DNA from 3 places in the Marivibrio sp. genome. Region 2 is predicted to be linked to each of the others. Evidence: predicted binding sites of a transcription regulator. Region 2 holds the regulator's gene; each other region holds the start of a gene.
The links. The regulator HrcA, encoded in region 2, represses chaperone genes, less so after heat shock. The targets are predictions, from matches to a motif close to GTTAGCACTCNCCNNNGGNGAGTGCTAAC.
Positions count from the first base shown of each region.

Region 1 (6,552 bases), on a different contig from region 2:
GCCCCACAAGGACGCCGCCGTGCATATCGAGGATCGCGGCTATCAATTCGCCGACGGCGTCTATGAGGTGGTCACGGTCAAGGACGGGAAGCTGGTGGACAAGCAGGCGCATATGGACCGCCTGGACCGCTCGCTGAAAGAGCTGGAGATCGCCTGGCCCGTCGCGCGTCCCGTGATGGAGATGATCATGGGCGAGATGATCCGGCGCAACGGGCTGCGCGACGGCCTGGTCTACATGCAGGTGACCCGCGGCGTCGCGCCGCGCAACCACGCCTTCCCGACGGGCGCCGTGCGCCCGGCGCTGGTGATGACGACGAAGAAGATGAATTTCGCGAAGATGACGAAATTCACTGACGGGGTCTCCGTCATCACCGCGCCGGACATGCGCTGGACGCGCCGCGACATCAAGACCATCAGCCTGCTGCCCAATTGCCTGAACAAGCAGAAGGCGACGGAGGCCGGCTGTTACGAGGCCTGGCAGGTCGACCCGAAGGACGGGACGATCACCGAAGGCACCGCGTCCAACGCCTGGATCATCAATGACAAGGGCGAGTTGATGACCCGGCCGGCGACCCACCGGATCTTGAACGGCGTCACGCGACTTACGATCCTGAAGATCGCCGAACAGGAAGGCGTTCCGTTCGTCGAGCGCGCGTTTTCCGTCGAGGAGGCGAAACGGGCGAAGGAGGCGTTCGTCTCCTCGGCGACCAGCTTCGTGACGCCGGTGGTCGAGATCGACGGCCAACCGATCGGGGACGGCAAGGTCGGACCTGTGTGCAAGAAACTGCTGGCCGGCTACAACGAATACGCCGCCGGCCTGCGCACTGAGGGCGCGGTCTGGTCCGACGACATTCCGGCCGACGAGGCGGAGGCCGACCGGGCGGCGTAGGCGCGCGCCGCCCCAGGACGAGGAGCGATCGCACCGATATGGGCCTGATGGATTGGCTCTTCGTCTGGCTTAACGGGCCGAAGCCGGCGGCGCGGCGCAAACGGGCTAAGTCGTCCGAGGCCGCCGTCGGGGCCGAGCGCCGCCGCGTCGCCCGATTCGCGGGCCTCGGCGCCCGCGTCATCATCGATCGGATCGAATACGACGTCGTCGATTGGACCGAGAACAGCTTCCGCATCGCAGGTTATGACGGGGGGCTGATCGAACGCCAGATCGTCCATTTCCGGTTTCTGCTGGTTTATCGGCAGGAAACCTGGGAATGGCCCGGCGTGGGTCGTGTGGTCCGCGTCGATCCCGACGCGCGGGAGCTGGCGGTGCTGTTCCGCGCGCCGCAGGAGCCGTTCCGCACTCGCTTGCGCCATGTCGTCGAGGCCCTGAAAGCGGGTGAAGCGATGAAAGACGGGAAAGGCGAGGGGCGATGAGCGACGCCGAGGCGTTTCGACCCTTGGTTCCGCCGGTCGAGAATCCGCCCGCGCCCGCGATCCTGCTATTTGATTGGGACAACACGCTGGTCGACACGTGGCCGGTCATCCATGCGAGTTTGGCCGACGTCTTCATCCATATGGGTCGGAAGCCGTGGTCGCTGTCCGAGGTGCGGACGCGGGTCCGGCACAGTCTGCGCGACAGCTTTCCCATCCTGTTCGCAGACCGATGGGAGGAGGCGCGCGACGTCTTCTACGCCGCTTTCGAGCGCCGTCATCTCGAGGCCCTAACCCCGGCGGTCGGTGCGGCCGACCTGCTCGCCGCTGCGCGTGACGCGGGCCTCACGCTCGGCGTCGTCAGCAACAAGACCGGCGGCTATCTGCGCACGGAGGCCGCGCATCTGGGCTGGGACGGTTATTTCAAGGCGCTTGTGGGGGCGGGCGACGCCGCACGCGACAAGCCCGATCTCGCCGCCGTGCGGCACGCCCTCGACGCCATGGGGGTTGGGGCCGATCACGATCCTGCACGGATTTGGTTTGTCGGCGATTCCAACGTCGACATGGAGATCGCGCACGCGGCCGGCTGCCTGGCCGTGCTGATCCGGCCCGACCACGGCCCGGCGGGCGAATTCGACGCCCATCCGCCGGCGCTGCATTTGCCCGACTGCGCAGCGCTGCAGCATCTTGTAACGGCGCTGTAAAGGGTTATCTGGTATGGCGAGACGCGCGGTCTCGGTCCGCTTGCGCAGTTGCGCGCCGCGCGCCTGATCCTTTAGAAGGGGAAGGCCTGTCAATCGAAGCGGACAGCGGAAAGAACAGGACCCGGCCGGCGCGAACCGGCGGGCGATAGGTCGAAGAAGAGATGCGCGAGCCGTTTCCAGCGCAGACGAGCCGGGGCGAAGAGAACCCCACACAGCAACCCCAAAGACTATAAAAAGGGGGGCGAAAGCATGTCGTCGGATAAGAACCAGAACCTTCAAGACACCTTTCTGAACCACCTGCGCAAGCAGAAGATGCCGGTCACGGTCTTCCTCGTGAACGGGGTCAAGCTGCAAGGGATCATCACGTGGTTCGATAATTTCTGCGTGCTGCTGCGGCGCGACGCGCACAGCCAGCTCGTCTACAAGCACGCGATCTCGACCGTAATGCCGTCCGCGCCGATTCAGCTGTTCGACGGAAACGGCGGCAAGGACGAGGACGGCGAAAGCTGAGGGCCGATTGAGCGGACCGAACGATTCCGGCCAACCCGGATTTTCCAACCAGCGTCGTTATCGCGCGGAAGGCCAGGGCTGGGACGAGGCCGCGCCGCGGCGGGCGGCGGTCGTCCACCCGGAACTTCGCAGCCGCGACGGCGCGTCCGCGCGCGACCCGGCGCGTCGGCTTGAAGAGGCCGTCGGGCTCGCCGGCGCGATCAATCTGGACGTCCTGCACCAGGAGGCGGTGACGCTCTCCAAGCCGGCGCCTGCGACGCTGCTGGGCGGCGGCGTGGTGGAGCGGCTGCATGACGTCGTCGCGGCCCAGACGCTCGATCTCGTCATCATCGACCACACGCTGACCCCGGTTCAGCAGCGCAATCTGGAGCGCGCGCTGGAAGCCAAGGTGATCGACCGCACCGGCCTCATCCTGGAGATCTTCGGGGCGCGGGCGCGCACCCATGAGGGGCGCCTGCAGGTCGAGTTGGCGGCGCTGACCTATCAGCGCTCGCGCCTGGTTCGCAGTTGGACCCACTTGGAGCGTCAACGCGGCGGCCTCGGCTTCATCGGCGGTCCAGGCGAAAGCCAGCTCGAGATCGACCGCCGCCTGATCGACGAGCGCATCGCCAAGCTGAAACGCGAGCTGGAGCAGGTGCGCCGAACGCGGGGCCTGCACCGCAAGGCGCGCGAGAAGGTTCCCTATCCGGTGGTCGCGCTTGTCGGCTACACGAACGCCGGCAAGTCCACCTTGTTCAACCGGCTGACGGGGTCCGACGTGTTCGCAAAGGATCTGCTGTTCGCCACGCTCGACCCGACCATGCGGCGGGTCGAGCTGCCGTCCGGCCGCGAGGTGATCCTGTCGGACACGGTGGGCTTCATCACCGATCTGCCGACCGATCTCGTCGCGGCCTTTCGCGCGACGCTGGAGGAGGTGACCGGCGCCGACGTCATCGTCCATGTGCGCGACGCCGCCGCCGCCGAAAGCGCCTTTGAGAAGCAGGATGTCGAGGCGGTGCTGGAAAGTCTCAACATCGATCCGGACGTGCCTGTGGTCGAGGCGCTGAACAAGATCGACGCGCTCGACGCCGACGAACGCGCCGCGGCGGCGTCGGAAGCCGCCCGGTTGGACCGCGCGGCCTGCCTTTCCGCATTGACCGGGGAAGGGGTCGACCGGCTGCTGAGCGTCGTCGACGAGGCGCTGTCGCGCCGACGTGCGATCAAACGCTATGACGTCTCGCTCGCGGACGGTCGGGCGCTTTCCTGGCTTTACGAGCACGCTCAGGTCGTCGAGCGCGACGACGAGGGCGCGGTGGCGCACCTTGCCGTGGCCATTGATCCGGAAGACGCCGCGCGCTTCGAGCGACGCTATCGACGGGCGGCGGAATAACGCCTGATCGCCGTTTTTCTCCCCCAAACGGACCGAATTGGCCCGAAATCCGGCTCTGTCGGGTTGACAGCGCATAGCCGCCCCCTTAGCTAGTCAGCACTCACCGCGGGGGAGTGCTAACAGCGTTCATGCGCTGGTGGGGACATCTGGCGAATCAGCAGGCTTCAAGAGACGAGCTGAAAAGGGGAAACACCATGAAATTCCGGCCTCTGCACGACCGCATCCTGGTCGAGCGCGTTGAGAGCGACACGAAGACCGCCAGCGGCATCATCATTCCCGACACCGCTCAGGAGAAGCCCATGCAGGGCAAGGTCCTGGCTGTCGGCAAGGGCGTCACGCTGGAGGACGGCTCCGTGCGCGCGCTCGATGTTAAGCAGGGCGATACGGTCCTGTTCGGCAAATGGTCCGGCACCGAAGTCAAGATGGACGGCAAAGAGCTGCTCATCATGAAGGAAAGCGACGTCATGGGCGTGGTCGAGGGCTGAGGCTCTCCCGCGCTTTTTCTTTGACGGCGCCTATCCGCACGCAATTTCGAGATTCAGAGGGAGAAGAGACATGGCTGCGAAGGACGTGAAGTTTTCGCAGAACGCCCGCGACAAGATGTTGAAGGGCGTCGACATCCTGGCCGATGCGGTCAAGGTCACGCTGGGTCCCAAGGGCCGCAACGTCGTGATCGACAAGAGCTTCGGCGCGCCGCGCATCACCAAGGACGGCGTCACCGTCGCCAAGGAGATCGAGCTTTCCGACAAGTTCGAGAACATGGGCGCGCAGATGCTGCGCGAGGTCGCCTCCAAGACGAACGACCTGGCCGGCGACGGCACCACGACGGCGACCGTGCTGGCCCAGGCCATCGTCCGTGAGGGCGCCAAGGCCGTGGCCGCCGGCATGAACCCCATGGACCTGAAACGCGGCATCGACACCGCGGTCGAGGTCGTCGTGGCCGATCTCGCCAAGCGCGCCAAGAAGCTGAAGACCTCCGACGAGGTCGCCCAGGTCGGCACGATCTCGGCCAACGGCGACAAGGAAGTCGGCCGCATGATCGCCGACGCGATGGAGAAGGTCGGCAACGAGGGCGTCATCACGGTCGAGGAGGCCAAGGGCCTTGAGACCGAGCTGGACGTCGTCGAGGGCATGCAGTTCGACCGCGGCTACCTGTCGCCGTACTTCGTGACCGACAGCGAGAAGATGACCTGCGAGATGGAGAACGCCGCCATTCTGCTGTTCGACAAGAAGCTGTCGAACCTGCAGGCGCTGCTGCCGGTGCTCGAGCAGGTGGTTCAGTCGAACCGCCCGCTGCTCATCATCGCCGAGGACGTCGAGGGCGAGGCGCTGGCCACGCTGGTGGTCAATAAGCTGCGCGGCGGCCTGAAGGTCGCGGCGGTGAAGGCCCCCGGCTTCGGCGATCGCCGCAAGGCCATGCTGGAGGACATCGCGGTCCTGACCGGCGGCACCGTGGTCTCCGAGGAGACCGGCATCAAGCTCGAGAACGTCGACATGTCGATGCTCGGCAAGGCGAAGAACGTCACCATCACCAAGGATGAGACGACCATCGTCGACGGCGCCGGCAAGAAGAAGGAGATCGAGGCGCGCTGCAATCAGATCCGTCAGCAGGTCGAGAACACGACCAGCGACTACGATCGTGAGAAGCTGCAAGAGCGCCTGGCGAAGCTCGCGGGCGGCGTCGCGGTGATCCGCGTCGGCGGCGCGACCGAGGTCGAGGTGAAGGAGAAGAAGGACCGCGTCGACGACGCCATGCACGCCACGCGCGCGGCTGTCGAGGAGGGCGTGGTCGCCGGCGGCGGCGCGTCGCTGCTCTACTCCGTGCGCGCGCTCAAGAAGACCGAGGGCGTCAACCACGACCAAGACGTCGGCATCGACATCGTTCGCCGCGCGCTGACGGCCCCGACCCGTCAGATCGCCAACAATGCGGGCGAAGACGGCGCCGTCATCGTCGGCAAGATGATGGAGTCGAAGGACGTCGCCTGGGGCTTCGACGCGCAGACCGGTCAGTACGTGGACCTGGTCAAGAGCGGCATCATCGACCCGGCCAAGGTCGTGCGCTGCGCGCTGCAGGACGCCAGCTCGGTCGCCGGCCTGCTCATCACCACCGAGGCCATGATCGCCGACAAGCCCGAGGAAAAGGGTGCCGGCGGCGGCGGCGCCCCGGACATGGGCGGCATGGGCGGCATGGGCATGGGGATGTAATCTCCCCCTGCAGCCTGCTATACCGGCGGGGCCGGGTCTCGAAAGAGGCCCGGCCCCGTTGCTTTTCGGCCGGGTCTTCCCATGAACCACGGAGTGTCGCCGTCGATGCGGGCCGCCCTTTATCGCGCCTTTCAGGAACCCCTCACGATCGAGAGCGTCGACGACCCCGATTGCCCGTCTGACGGCGTGGTGCTGGAGGTGAAGGCGAACGGCGTCTGCCGCAGCGACTGGCACGGCTGGATGGGCCACGATCCCGACATCCGCCTGCCGCACGTGCCCGGCCACGAGCTGACCGGCGTGGTCGCCGCAGTGGGTCGCGACTGCGAGGGGTGGGCCGCGGGCGACCGGGCGGCCGCGCCCTTCATCCTGGGCTGCGGACGCTGCCCCAGTTGCGCGGCC
Region 1 is NZ_JAVJQE010000013.1:70,597-77,148, reverse strand. It holds gene dat (D-amino-acid transaminase) at 1-889, shown strand, start outside; gene RIB45_RS12355 (hypothetical protein) at 928-1,368, shown strand; gene RIB45_RS12350 (HAD family hydrolase) at 1,365-2,069, shown strand; gene hfq (RNA chaperone Hfq) at 2,319-2,579, shown strand; gene hflX (GTPase HflX) at 2,587-3,948, shown strand; gene groES (co-chaperone GroES) at 4,143-4,433, shown strand; gene groL (chaperonin GroEL) at 4,504-6,153, shown strand; gene RIB45_RS12325 (zinc-dependent alcohol dehydrogenase family protein) at 6,259-6,552, shown strand, end outside.
Region 1: groES (co-chaperone GroES) is a predicted target of HrcA. The motif match lies at 4,041-4,069, and genes of this name have one in related genera.

Region 2 (6,552 bases):
TGCGAGCGCGCTGCGCAAGCAGGAGCTGATGTTCGCCTGCCTGAAGCAGCTGGCGAACAATGACGTCGCGATTTACGGCGAGGGCGTGCTGGAGGTGCTGCAGGACGGCTTCGGCTTCCTGCGCTCGCCCGAGGCGAATTATCTCGCCGGGCCGGACGACATCTACGTCTCGCCGAGCCAGGTGCGCCGCTTTGCGCTGCGCACCGGCGACACCGTCGAAGGCCAGATCCGCGCGCCGAAGGACGGCGAGCGGTATTTCGCGCTGCTCAAGGTCAACAAGGTCAATTTCGACGAACCGGATCAGGTCCGCCACCGGGTGAATTTCGACAACCTCACGCCGCTCTATCCGGACGAGAAGATCGACCTGGAGCTCGAGCAGCCGCTGGAGAAGAAGGGCGGCCCGAAGCGCGACATGTCGACGCGGATCATCGATCTGATCGCCCCGCTCGGCAAAGGCCAGCGCGCGCTGATCGTGGCGCCGCCGCGCACCGGCAAGACCATGCTGATGCAGAACGTCGCGCACGCCATCAGCAAGAACCACCCCGAATGCTACCTCATCGTGCTGCTGATCGACGAGCGGCCGGAGGAGGTGACGGACATGCAGCGCTCGGTCAACGGCGAGGTTGTCTCCTCCACCTTCGACGAGCCGGCCCAGCGCCATGTCCAGGTGGCCGAGATGGTGATCGAAAAGGCTAAACGCCTGGTCGAGCACAAGAAGGACGTGGTGATCCTGCTGGATTCGATCACCCGGCTCGCGCGCGCCTACAACACCGTCGTCCCCAGCTCCGGCAAGGTGCTGACCGGCGGCGTCGACGCCAACGCCCTGCAGCGCCCGAAGCGCTTCTTCGGCGCGGCGCGCAACATCGAGGAGGGCGGCTCGCTCACCATCATCTCGACCGCGCTGATCGACACCGGCAGCCGCATGGACGAGGTGATCTTCGAAGAGTTCAAGGGCACCGGCAACTCCGAGATCATCCTGGAGCGCAAGCTCTCCGACAAACGCACCTTCCCCGCGATCGACATCACCAAGTCGGGCACCCGCAAGGAGGAGCTCTTGGTCGACAAGGGCGTGCTCTCCAAGATGTGGGTCCTGCGCCGCATCCTGATGCCGATGGGCGTGGTCGACGCGATGGAGTTCCTGCTCGAGAAGCTCAAGCACACGAAGAACAACAACGAGTTCTTCGACAGCATGAACCAGTAGGGGCCGCAGCCGCCCGCCCCCTTATGGGAGTCCCCGCGAAAGCGGGGACCTTTCTCAGCCCGCTCCCAGGCCGGCGCGCGCCGATTGAGGCCCCCGCCTTCGCGGGGGCGCCGTGTCGGAGGTCGGGCGGGAGACGTCGTTCGCGCTCGGAACACGGCGCCGGCGCGGTCGGATTGTAAAGGGCGTTTGGTTCGCCGTCCGCGCGTTCGCGCTGCGCCGCCGACCGGGACGACGGAGATGCGTTTCGGGCTGCGGTTAAACGGGAGTCCCCGCGAAAGCGGGGACCTTTCTCAGCCCCCTCCATCGCCGGCGCGCGCCGATTGAGGCCCCCGCCTTCGCGGGGGCGCCGTGTCGGAGGTCGGGCGGGAGACGTCGTTCGCGCTCGGAACATGGCGATGACGCGAGCGGTCTGCGCGCGGGCGTCCCGGCGTCCTTACGCCGTCGTATCGACCCCGCCCCCATCCTTGGGGCCGTCCTTTGCGTCGTTCGCGGGCGCGCCGGCGTCGCCCTTCGCCACCACCACCATCGCCGGGCGCAGCAGGCGGTCGTGCAGCATGTAGCCGGGCTGCAGCACGTCGACGATGGTGCCGGCGGGCTGGCCGGTGCCGGTCGCCTCCGAGATCGCCTGATGGTGATCGTAGGAGAACTTCTCGCCCTTCGGATCCATCTTGCGCACGCCGCCCTTGGCGAGGGCGTCGAGGATCTGTTTTTCCGTCATCTCGACGCCGACGACGAGGTTTTTCACCGTCTCGTTCTCGGCCTGCATGGCCTCCGGCACGCTGTCGACGGCGCGGCGCAGATTGTCGACCGCCGGCAGGATCTCCTTCACGAAGGAGGAGGCGGCGTATTTGCGCGCGTCGGCGGCGTCCTTCTCCGCCCGGCGCTTGGTGTTCTCGGCGTCGGCGACGACGCGCATCATGCGGTCCTTCATCTCGGCGTTTTCGGCCTGCAGACGCGCGATTTCGGCGGTCGGGTCGCCGCCCTCCGAGGCGGCCTGCGTCGCCTCGGCCGCGTCGGCGTCGGCCGGGCCCTCGCCGCGGGCCTGACGCAGCGCGTCGTCGACCGCCTTTTCGGCCGCGCGCTCGGCCTCGGAGGCCGCGCCGGGCTCGGCGGAGTCCGTGTGCGCCGTCTGGTCGTCCGTCTTCTTCGCCTGATCCTTGCCGGTCATGGGTCGTAAGCCGCCTTTCGTGCTGTCGCGATGTCTTGCAGGGCTCGGCGGCGGGCTGTAGCCGAAAGCTTGGCGCCGCTCAAGTCCCGAGCCGGAGCTATAGGTCCGCGCGAGATGTAGGCGCCCGTGCGGCGTTTGCCTACCCTGCCCGTCCGTTCTCCGCGCGCGATCTCCGCCGCTCAACCGACGTCGCGCCGGCCGAGCAGCCGGCCGACCACCTTGGAGGTGTAATCGACCATCGGGATGATGCGGGCGTAGTTCATGCGCGTCGGGCCGACCACGCCGATCGCGCCGATCACCCGCTCCTCCTCGTTCAGGTAGGGCGAGACGATCATCGAGCAGCCGGTCATCGAGAACAGGTTGCTGCCCGAGCCGATGAAGATCTGCACGCCCTCGGCGATGTCGGCGGCTTCGAGCAGGCGCAGCATGTTCTCCTTCGCCTCCAAGGCCGAGAACAGCGCGCGGATATGCTCCAGATCCGTAATCGCCTGGACGTCGTTGAGCAGGTTGCTCTGCCCGCGCACGATCAGCACCCCGTCGCCCGCGCTGGCGTCCGACCAGGTGGCGAGGCCGGCCTGGACGACCTTGGCGGTCAATGCGTCGATCTGGGCGCGCTTGTCGGCGATCTCCTGGCTGACGGCGTCGCGCGTCTGGTCGAGGGTCCGTCCGGTCAGCTTGGCGGAGAGGTAGTTCGTCGCCTCGTTGAGCGCCGAGGCCGGCAAGCCCATCGGCAGGTCGATCACGCGATTTTCGACCAGGCCCGTGTCGGTGACCATCACCACCAGCGCCCGGCCCGAGCCGAGCGGCACGAATTCGATATGCTTGAGGCGCTGATCGGTCTTGGGGGCGAAGACGAGGCCGGCGCATTGCGAGAGACCGCTCATCAGGTCGCTCGCCTCCTCCAGCACTTGCGTCACGGACTTGCCGGTGGCCGAGCAGCGCTCTTCGATCGCGCGGCGGTCGCCTTCGGTGAGATTGCCGAGTTCGAGGATGCCGTCGACGAAGAGCCGCAGGCCGGCGTCCGTGGGCAGACGGCCGGCCGAGGTGTGGGGTGCGTAGAGCAGCCCCGAGTCCTCCAGATCCGCCATCACATTGCGCACGGTGGCGGGCGAGAGGCGCTGCTGCAGCCGGCGCGAGAGGGTGCGCGAGCCGACGGGCTCGCCCGTCTCGACGAAAGCCTCCACCACCAGACGGAGAATTTCGCGGCTTCTGTCGTTCAGTTCTGAAATCATCTGACGGCGATTTCCAGTTGGCGGTGCGGGCGCAGGCGGCGCTCGCACGCGCTGGGCGAACAAGATACGCCGGCGCGCCCGTGACCGGACGCGGCGTCGGCGGGAAAGTCCGTCGATCCTCATCAAAATGTAGAAACGGCGCCGATCCCCGTCAATCGGCGTTGCGGGGCGCGACGCGCTACGCCCCGGACGGGCCGGGCTGGACGCGCGGGGCCCGCGCAGGTAGCGTGCGCGCCATCGTCGACCGGCCGTCCGACCCTAAAGAGGAGAAACGCCCCGTGCGCCCCAGCAATCGCGCCCCCGATCAGCTTCGCCAGATCGTCCTGGAGCCGGAGGTCGCCCGCTACGCCGAGGGGTCCTGCCTCGCAAAGTTCGGCCACACCCACGTGCTGTGCTGCGCCAGCGTGGAGGAGTCGGTGCCGCCGTTCCTGCGCAATTCCGGCCGCGGGTGGGTGACCGCCGAATACGGCATGCTGCCGCGTTCGACGCACAGCCGGATGGACCGCAAGCGCACGGCCGAAGGCGGGCGCACCCAGGAGATCAGTCGCCTGATCGGGCGCAGCTTGCGCGCCGTGACCGACATGAGCCGCTTGGGCGAGCGGCAGATCCGCCTTGACTGCGACGTGCTGCAGGCCGACGGCGGCACGCGGACGGCGGCGATCACGGGCGCCTATGTCGCGCTCAAGCTGGCGGTCCGGCACATGCAGCGTCTCGGCGCGATCGAGGCCGATCCGCTGACCGACAGCGTGGCGGCGATCTCCTGCGGGCTCTACCAGGGGACGGCGGTGCTCGATTTGGATTATGATGAGGATTCGAACGCCGAAGCGGACGCCAACTTCGTGCTCACCGGCAGCGGCGGCATCGTGGAGGTGCAGGGCACGGCGGAGGCGGATCCCTTCAGCGAAGAGCAGTTCATCCAGCTCCTCGGCCTCGCCAAGAAGGGTGTGGCCGAGTTGACGGACGCGCAAACGGCGGCGCTTAACCCGTCCGCCTGACGGCGGCGACCGGCTCTTAGAGGAGACGAGGACGATGGCCCGGCGGTTTGATCCGAGCGCGAGCGGCGGCAAGCTGGCGATCGCCAGCCATAATCCCGGCAAGGTGCGCGAGATCGGCGCGCTGCTGGGCGATTTCGGCGTGACGCCCGTCTCGGCCGGGGAGCTGGGCCTGCCGGAGCCGGAGGAGACCGGACAGACCTTTATCGACAACGCCAAGTTGAAGGCGCTGGCCGCGGCCGAGGGCGCGAATGTGCCGGCGCTGGCCGATGACAGCGGGCTCGCCGTGGATGCGCTGGAAGGCGCGCCGGGCGTCTATTCCGCCCGCTGGGCTGGGCCTGAGAAGGATTTCAGCCTGGCGATGGAGCGGGTGCACGAGGCGATGGCCGACAGCATCGACCGGACCGGCCGCTTCGTCTGCGCGCTGGCGTTGGCCTGGCCCGACGGCCATTGCGAGGTGTTTCAGGGGACGGTCGAGGGGCTGATCGTCTGGCCGCCGCGCGGCGAAAAGGGCTTCGGCTACGATCCGATCTTCGTGCCGGAAGGCTATGAGGAGACTTTCGGCGAGATGGACCCGAGCGAGAAGCACGCCGTCAGCCACCGCGCGGCCGCCTTCAAGAAGCTGGTCGCCGCCTGTTTCGAGTCTGGCTGAGGGCCGCCGCCCCCCGATGGTCGCGCTGTACGTCCATTGGCCCTTCTGCAAGGCCAAATGCCCCTATTGCGACTTCAATAGCCATGTGCGCGCCGAGGTCGATCACGCGCGCTGGGCGCGCGCGCTGGTGCGAGAGACCAAGGCGGCGCTGGCGCCGTATCACGGCCGCAAGGGGGTTGAGCTCGAGAGCGTCTTCTTCGGCGGGGGCACGCCGAGCCTGATGGCGCCGGAGACGGTCGCCGCCGTGCTGGAGGCCGCGCGGGCGCTGACGCCCTTCGCCGCCGACGTGGAGATCACGCTGGAGGCCAACCCGACCTCCGTCGAGGCGGCCAAGTTCGAGGCGTTCCGGGCGGCCGGCGTCAACCGGGTGTCGCTCGGCGTGCAGGCTCTCGACGATGGGGCGCTGCGCTTTCTGGGGCGCGAACATGACGCCGCGGAGGCGATGGCGGCGGTCGATCTGGCGCGCGCGATCTTTCCGCGCTGGAGCTTCGATCTGATCTACGCGCGGCCCGAGCAGAGCCCGGACGCCTGGGCGCGCGAGTTGGAGGGCGCCCTGTTCCGGGCGGGCGACCACCTCTCCCTTTATCAATTGACGCTGGAGCCGGGCACCGCCTTCTTCACCCGCGCGCGCCTCGGGGAGCGGATGACCGCCGAGGAGGAAGCCGCCGTCGATCTGTGGGAGACGACGCAGGCCGTGACCGCGGCGGCAGGGTTCTGCGCCTATGAGGTCTCGAATCACGCGCGCCCTGGCGGGGAGAGCCGGCACAATTTGGTCTATTGGCGCTATGGCGACTACGCCGGCGTCGGACCCGGGGCGCACGGCCGCGTCGACGACGGGGCCGGCGGGAAGGTCGCCACCGCGCGCGTGCGTCTGCCGGAGCGGTGGCTGGAGGCTGTCGAGTCGCAGGGCGAAGCGTTGGCTGAGCGCGCGCTCGTGCCCGTCGAGGACCGGCGGCGGGAGCTGTTGCTGATGGGGTTGCGTCTGACGGAGGGCGTGGCGGAGCGGCGGTTGGTCGAGGAGACGGGACGCGGTTTCGACGCGCTTGACCCGATGCGGCTCAAGGCGCTCCAGGATGAGGGATGGATCGTCTTCGCGGACGGCGCATTGAAGGTGACGAAGACAGGGCGGCCGCGTCTCAACGCGCTGCTCGGCTATCTCGTCGATTAATCGTGGCGCGGAGCCGGGGCGCGCGTGCGACGTGACGCCTAAAACGGCCCGGTCGGCCCCGATGAGCGACGCGCATCGCGCGGAGCGTGATAGGGCTGACGCCTATTTCGGTCCGATTTCGACGCGACGGGGACGCGGC
Region 2 is NZ_JAVJQE010000015.1:163,858-170,409, forward strand. It holds gene rho (transcription termination factor Rho) at 1-1,201, shown strand, start outside; gene grpE (nucleotide exchange factor GrpE) at 1,635-2,369, opposite strand; gene hrcA (heat-inducible transcriptional repressor HrcA) at 2,549-3,601, opposite strand; gene rph (ribonuclease PH) at 3,880-4,596, shown strand; gene rdgB (RdgB/HAM1 family non-canonical purine NTP pyrophosphatase) at 4,631-5,245, shown strand; gene hemW (radical SAM family heme chaperone HemW) at 5,262-6,413, shown strand.

Region 3 (6,552 bases), on a different contig from region 2:
ACGCGGTCCTTCTTCTCCTTCACCTCGACCTCGGTGGCGCCGCCGACGCGGATGACGGCCACGCCGCCGGCCAGCTTCGCGAGACGCTCCTGCAGCTTCTCGCGATCGTAGTCGGAGGTCGTCTTCTCGATCTGCGCCTTGATCTGCGCGCAGCGGCCCTCGATCTCCTTCTTCTTGCCGGCGCCGTCGACGATCGTCGTCTCATCCTTGGTGATGGAGACGTTCTTGGCGCGGCCCAGCATGTCGATCGTGACGCTCTCCAGCTTTACGCCCGTCTCCTCCGAGACGACCGTGCCGCCGGTCAGGATCGCCATGTCCTCCAGCATCGCCTTGCGGCGATCGCCGAAGCCCGGCGCCTTGACGGCCGCGACCTTCAGCCCGCCGCGCAGCTTGTTGACGACGAGGGTGGCCAGCGCCTCGCCCTCGACGTCCTCAGCGATGATCAGGAGCGGCTTGCCCGACTGCACGACCTTCTCCAGCACCGGGAGCAGGGCCTGCAGGTTGGAGAGCTTCTTGTCGAACAGCAGGATGTAGGGATCGTCGAGCTCGACCTGCATGCGCTCGCTGTCCGTCACGAAGTAGGGGGACAGGTAGCCGCGGTCGAACTGCATGCCCTCGACGACGTCCAGTTCGGTCTCCAGGCCCTTGGCCTCCTCGACCGTGATGACGCCTTCATTGCCGACCTTCGCCATGGCGTCGGCGATCATCTGGCCGACCTCGCGGTCGCCGTTGGCGGAGATCGAGCCGACCTGGGCGATCTCGCTGTTCTGCGAGACCTTCTTGGCGCGCTTGGCGATGTCGGCCACGACGGCCTCGACCGCCATGTCGACGCCGCGCTTCAGATCCATCGGGTTCATGCCGGCGGCCACGGCCTTCACGCCCTCGCGGACGATGGCCTGGGCCAGCACGGTCGCCGTCGTGGTGCCGTCGCCGGCCAGGTCGTTCGTCTTGGACGCGACCTCGCGCAGCATCTGCGCGCCCATGTTCTCGAACTTGTCCTTAAGCTCGATCTCCTTGGCCACGGTCACGCCGTCCTTGGTGATGCGCGGCGCGCCGAAGCTCTTGTCGATCACGACGTTGCGGCCCTTCGGCCCCAGCGTGACCTTCACCGAGTCGGCCAGAATGTCGACGCCGCGCAGCATGCGGTTGCGCGCGTCCGTCGAGAACTTCACGTCTTTCGCAGACATTTCTTGTTCACTCCTCGTTTACGAGCAAGCGGTTGAACCCAAAGACCCGCCCGTCAGGCGGCCTTCTTGGCGGCGGCTTTCGCCTCGATGATCCCGAGGATGTCGCTCTCCTTCATGATGAGGAGCTCCTCCCCGTCCATCTTCACTTCGGTGCCGGACCACTTGCCGAACAGCACCGTGTCGCCGGCCTGAACGTCGAGCGGACGGACCGTGCCGTCCTCAAGCGTCACGCCCTTGCCGACGGCGATCACCTCGCCCTGCATGGGCTTCTCCTTGGCGGTGTCGGGAATGATGATCCCGCCGGCCGTCTTCTGATCCTCTTCGATGCGACGGACCAAAACCCGGTCGTGCAGCGGCCGAAAAGCCATAGCCGTAACCTCCTCTTTTCAAGACAAAGGTCGTCAGCAGGGGATGGCGGACTCCCCCGGTTCTCGTCTTCGGTTTTCCGGGGGCGCCCGCTTAGCACTCCCCCTGATCGAGTGCTAAGCCGCGCTTAAATAGGCCCGTCTCACGCGGCTTTCAAGAGCTTTTGCGCCTTTGTTAGCAGCCGCCCGTAATGGCTGCTAACATCTTGTTTTTGTTGCTTTTTATCTTGCGCGAAAATCTGTTGCACCGCACATTTTCAAGAAAAACACCGCTTCTCATCGAGTTTGCGAGCAAGGAGGCGACAAGCATGAGCGTTTCGATCGATCCCGCCTTTCAACAACAGCTGACCGGCTACCGTCTGGCGACGGCGGAAATCGTCTATCACCTTCCCGATTATCCCGACCTGCTGCAGCAGTTCATCTGGCAGCATTACGATTTGGCGCCGGATTTCCCGCGCCTCAAACAGTTCCTGGACTATTGGGAGACCAACATCGAGGGCCGGCTGCATTCGGTGCGCCTCGCCCGCACCGAAATCGTCACCGCCGCCGAAGCGCGCGCGGTCGGGGGCCTTTTCACCCTGCATTAAGGGGCGGATCGACCACGTGCGGATCGTAGAGCGCGAGCCGGCTCAACCCTGCGAGATCGAAGATCCGCACGCGCCCGTCGCGCAGTTCGCACAGCCGCTTGTCTTTCAGGCGGCGTAAGGTGCGGTAAATGTGGATGGTGGTCAGGCCCATCGCATCGGCCAACTGCTCGCGCGTCACTGGGAAGTCGAACCCGTCGTCCGCGTCGGTGAGGCCGAGGCCGACCAGACGGTCCTGCAACTCCACCAGGAAATGGGCGAGCCGTTCCTCGGCGGAGCGACGCCCCAGGCTCGCCAGACGCTCGATCAACGCGCTTTCATCGCGCACGACCGCCGCCATCAGGGCCAGGAAGACGCGTTGATCCGTCGCCATCGCCTCCTTCAATCCCGCTTCGTCGAGCGGGGCGACGCGCATCTCGCTCAACGCTTCGATTTCGACAGGGCTGTGGCCGCGCAGCAAGGCGTCGAACATGATGAAGTCGCCGGGAATTGCGATGCGGTGGATCTGCCGCCGCCCGTCCTTCAACAAACGGGCCGACGCGCACCAGCCGGATTGGATCAAATGCACGCGGCCGTGCGCCTCGCCCTGGGCGATGAGCGTCTCGCCGCGCGCCACGCGTCGATCAGGCCCTTTGAGCGCCAGCAGCCGGTCCCGCGCCGCCTTGGAGACAGGGGCCAGCTGCTGAACCCGCCAGACTAGGGCGCAGAACGCCTCGCCGCCGACCCCCGCCGCCGCCGGCGTCATGCCGGACGGGGCGCCCGCTTCACGTCCGTCCATCCTCGCTTATAGCCCCCTGACCTGTCCGTGGCGCGTCTATGCTTAGGGAACCATACCGTATCGGATCGGGCGACGCATAGGTAAAATTCTCCGCGCCCCTTCTGTCTGTGCGCGATCTCACAGGGGCGAGGCCGCCCGCAGACGTTCGAGCAAAGCCGCCGCCTCTCGCCGGCGCGTCGACGCCGGGTCGTTCGGCCCGTCGGCCCAGGAACCGTCGCCGTCTCCGCGCCCATCCTCCTGATCGGGGCCAGAGGCGTCGGCTTCGCCGGCCTGCGAGTCCGCGACGCCGTCGTCCTCCGCGCCGCGCAAGGCGTCGATCGCGACCTCGAAGGTCTCGTCGACCTGCGCTTGGCTGAGGACGCCCTCGTCCAACAAGGTCACGATTAAGGATTCCAACAAAGCCAGCGCCGCGATGTCGCCGCTGCTTCGTGCGCCGGATTTCATGTTTCGCCTCCGCGGCCTAAAGCCTGCATTTCGGCTAACGAAACATATAGGACCGGGCGAGCGAGATTAAAAGGGCGCGCGCTGCACCCCGCGGCGCCCACGGCCGGGTCACCGATCCGGTCGGCTTGAGCGAGGCGGAGGTCAAAAGATCCGCTGCAAACTGCCGCAAGGCGTCGGTGTGGTGATTTTTTCTAATCAAACGGACGCTGGACACCGGCGACAGCGCACGTTCTCGAAAAGCACTCGGGGGTCGCTGAGATAGGTTCGAATTGAACCGCTATTTCTATGCGGCCAACCGGGCAGACGAGCGATGGGAAACTCGCCGCGCAGGCTCAACACTCTCGGCGCCGACCCCTGCCGCCGCGAATGGCTTTACTCAAGAGTTACTCAAACCCTGACATCGCACCGGCCGCGCCAAAGCCGTGGCATGTCCAAATATCTATTTTTATTGAAAGAAAAATGGAGCGGGTGAAGGGAATCGAACCCTCGTCGTCAGCTTGGGAAGCTGCTGCTCTACCATTGAGCTACACCCGCGTCTCCGTTCGGTGTCTATAGTAAAACGGCGCGGCGCTCGCAAGCGCTTCAATCGATCGGCGGGTCGATACGCGGCGCGGGCCGCACCGACCCGACGAGCCCCGTCAGCGCGCCGACCTCGAACTCGAGCCCCATGAAGGTCAGCGGGCCGACCGGTCCCGGCAGCTCCAGCCCCGCCACCGGCCCGACCGAAAAGCCGAACGGCGCATAGTAGCCCGGATCGCCGACGATCAGCACCGCCGGCCAGCCGAGGCGCTTGGTCTCCGACAACCCGTGCGCGACCAACGCGCGGCCCACGCCGCGCCCGCGCAGCGCCGGCAGCACGGCGAGCGGGCCGAGCAGCGGCAGCGGCCCCTCGGGGCCCGCCACGGCCCAGAAATTGAGCGAGGCCACCAGCTTCTCGGCGCCCGTGGTCGCCTCTTTCAGGCGGGCGACGAAGGCGAGATCGCCGAGCGGCGGGCGCCCGTCGCGGAACCGGTAAACCGTGCGCTTCTCGCGCTCCGGCCCGAAGCTTTCGGCGATCAGGGCGTCGACGGCGGGCTGGTCTTCGGGTTTCTCAGGCTCGATCGAGACGTCGAGCGGGGGCAGGTCGTGCGGCATGAAAGAGGACTCCGATCCGGGGGCGGCCGGCGGGTCCTCTGCGCGCGTCATGCGAGGGCTGCACCCGTCGAATGGACGCAAGCGGACCCGGCGCCGGCGAGGGGGCCGAGGCGACGCGCGCGACGCCCGACGGGCGCGGCGGCGCCGCATCGTCGGATACGTCGAAGCGTCCTGACCCTGGGCCGCGCCATCGCGGAAATCCTTTCCGTCCTGCGGGACCGGGCGCCGCCGTTCGGCGTCGCCCCCTCCTTATCAAAGCCTGATAGCATGGCGCGCGAAGCGATCACAAGTCCGTGGGTCTTCGGCTCCGGCGCTGGTCACTCGCGGCCCCGTCGCTTAGATGGATGGGTCGAGAACACGCAGACTACTCGAGGGAGACGAGATCGAATGCCGAACCGCCTATCCCCTCTGAAGCGCGCGGCGGCGGTCGCGCTCGCGCTGGCCGCGCCGCTCGCCGCGGCGTCCGTCCCCGCCCAGGCGGAAGAACCGCGTTGGACCGAGACGCCCTGGTCCGCCGTCGCGCAACGAGCCGCGGGCGGTCAAGTCTATTGGAACGCCTGGGGCGGCAGCGAGGCGACCAACGACTACATCCGCTGGGTCGCCGACCGGCTCGAGGAGCGACACGACATCGAGCTGATCCACGTGAAGCTGACCGACACGGCCGAGGCCGTGCGCAAGGTGCTGGCGGAAAAGAGCGCCGGCCGTGACGACGACGGATCCGTCGACCTCATCTGGATCAACGGCGAAAACTTCAAGGCGATGAAGGACGCCGGGTTGCTGTTCGGCCCGCTCGACGAGATCCTGCCGAACTTCGCGCTGATCGATCCGGAGGAAAAGCCGACCACGGTGATCGATTTCACCGTCCCGACCGAGGGGTTGGAGGCGCCGTGGGGCATGGCGAAGATCGTTTTTCCCTATGACGCGTCGCGCGTCGCGCAGACGCCCGCCTCCACGCGGGAGCTGTTGAGGTGGGCCGAGGCCAATCCGGGACGCTTCACCTATCCCGCGCCCCCGGACTTCACCGGCTCCACCTTCCTGAAGCAGGCGCTTTACGCGCTGGCCGAAGATCCGGCCGTGCTGCTGGATCCGGCGGGCGAGAATTTCGAGGCCGTGACCGCGCCGCTTTGGGCCTACCTCGACGCGCTTCATCCGGTGATGTGGCGCGCGGGACGGGACTTCCCGAAGAGCAGCGCCGACCAAATCCGGATGCTCGACAACGCGGTCATCGACATCGCCATCAGCTTCAATCCGGCCGAGGCGTCGGCGTTGATCGCGCAAGGCCGGCTGCCGGAGACGGTCCGTACCTTCGTCTTCGACGAGGGGACGATCGGCAACACCCACTTCGTCGCGATCCCTTATAACTCTCCCAACAAGCCGGCGGCGATGGTGACGGCGAACTTCCTGATGTCGCCGGAAGCGCAGGCGAAGAAGCAGAACGCGGAGGTCTGGGGCGACCAGACGGTGCTGAGCTTCTCGCGTCTGTCGCCGGAGGCGCGCGCGCTGTTCGAGGACCTGCCGCGCGGCCCCGCGACGCTGCCGCCCGACGAATTGGGACCGACCCTGCCGGAGCCGCACCCGACCTGGATGACCCGCATCGAGGAGCGTTGGCTCGCCCGTTATGGCGCCTGAGCGGGCGCGCGCGCCGCAAAGCGGACGCCCAAGCCGAGGGATCGGGTTGCTGGCGCTCGCGCCGGGGCTGACGCTGTCGCTCTTTCTCGTCCCGGTGGCCGCCGGGCTTGCAGGCGCGGCGGCCCCGGCCTTCGGCTATCTGCCGGCGCTCGGCGGGGACACGTTCTCGCTGGAGCCCTGGCGGCGCTTCGCCGCCTATCCCGGCGTCGCAGGCGCGATCGCGGCCAGCCTATGGACCGGCCTCGCCGCGGCCGCGCTGTCTTTCGCGCTGACCATCGGTTTCGCGGCCGCCTGCCATCAAACCCGGCTGTTCGCCCTGATGCGCCGGCTGTTGTCGCCCCTTCTGGCGGTGCCGCACGCGGCCTTCGCCATCGGTCTGGCGTTTCTGCTGGCGCCCAGCGGTTGGCTGATGCGCGCGCTTTCACCCTGGG
Region 3 is NZ_JAVJQE010000005.1:416,865-423,416, reverse strand. It holds gene groL (chaperonin GroEL) at 1-1,187, opposite strand, end outside; gene groES (co-chaperone GroES) at 1,241-1,555, opposite strand; gene RIB45_RS04235 (usg protein) at 1,861-2,139, shown strand; gene RIB45_RS04230 (Crp/Fnr family transcriptional regulator) at 2,126-2,914, opposite strand; gene RIB45_RS04225 (hypothetical protein) at 3,032-3,358, opposite strand; tRNA gene RIB45_RS04220 (tRNA-Gly) at 3,819-3,892, opposite strand; gene RIB45_RS04215 (GNAT family N-acetyltransferase) at 3,941-4,492, opposite strand; gene RIB45_RS04210 (ABC transporter substrate-binding protein) at 4,880-6,121, shown strand; gene RIB45_RS04205 (ABC transporter permease) at 6,111-6,552, shown strand, end outside.
Region 3: groES (co-chaperone GroES) is a predicted target of HrcA. The motif match lies at 1,646-1,674, and genes of this name have one in related genera.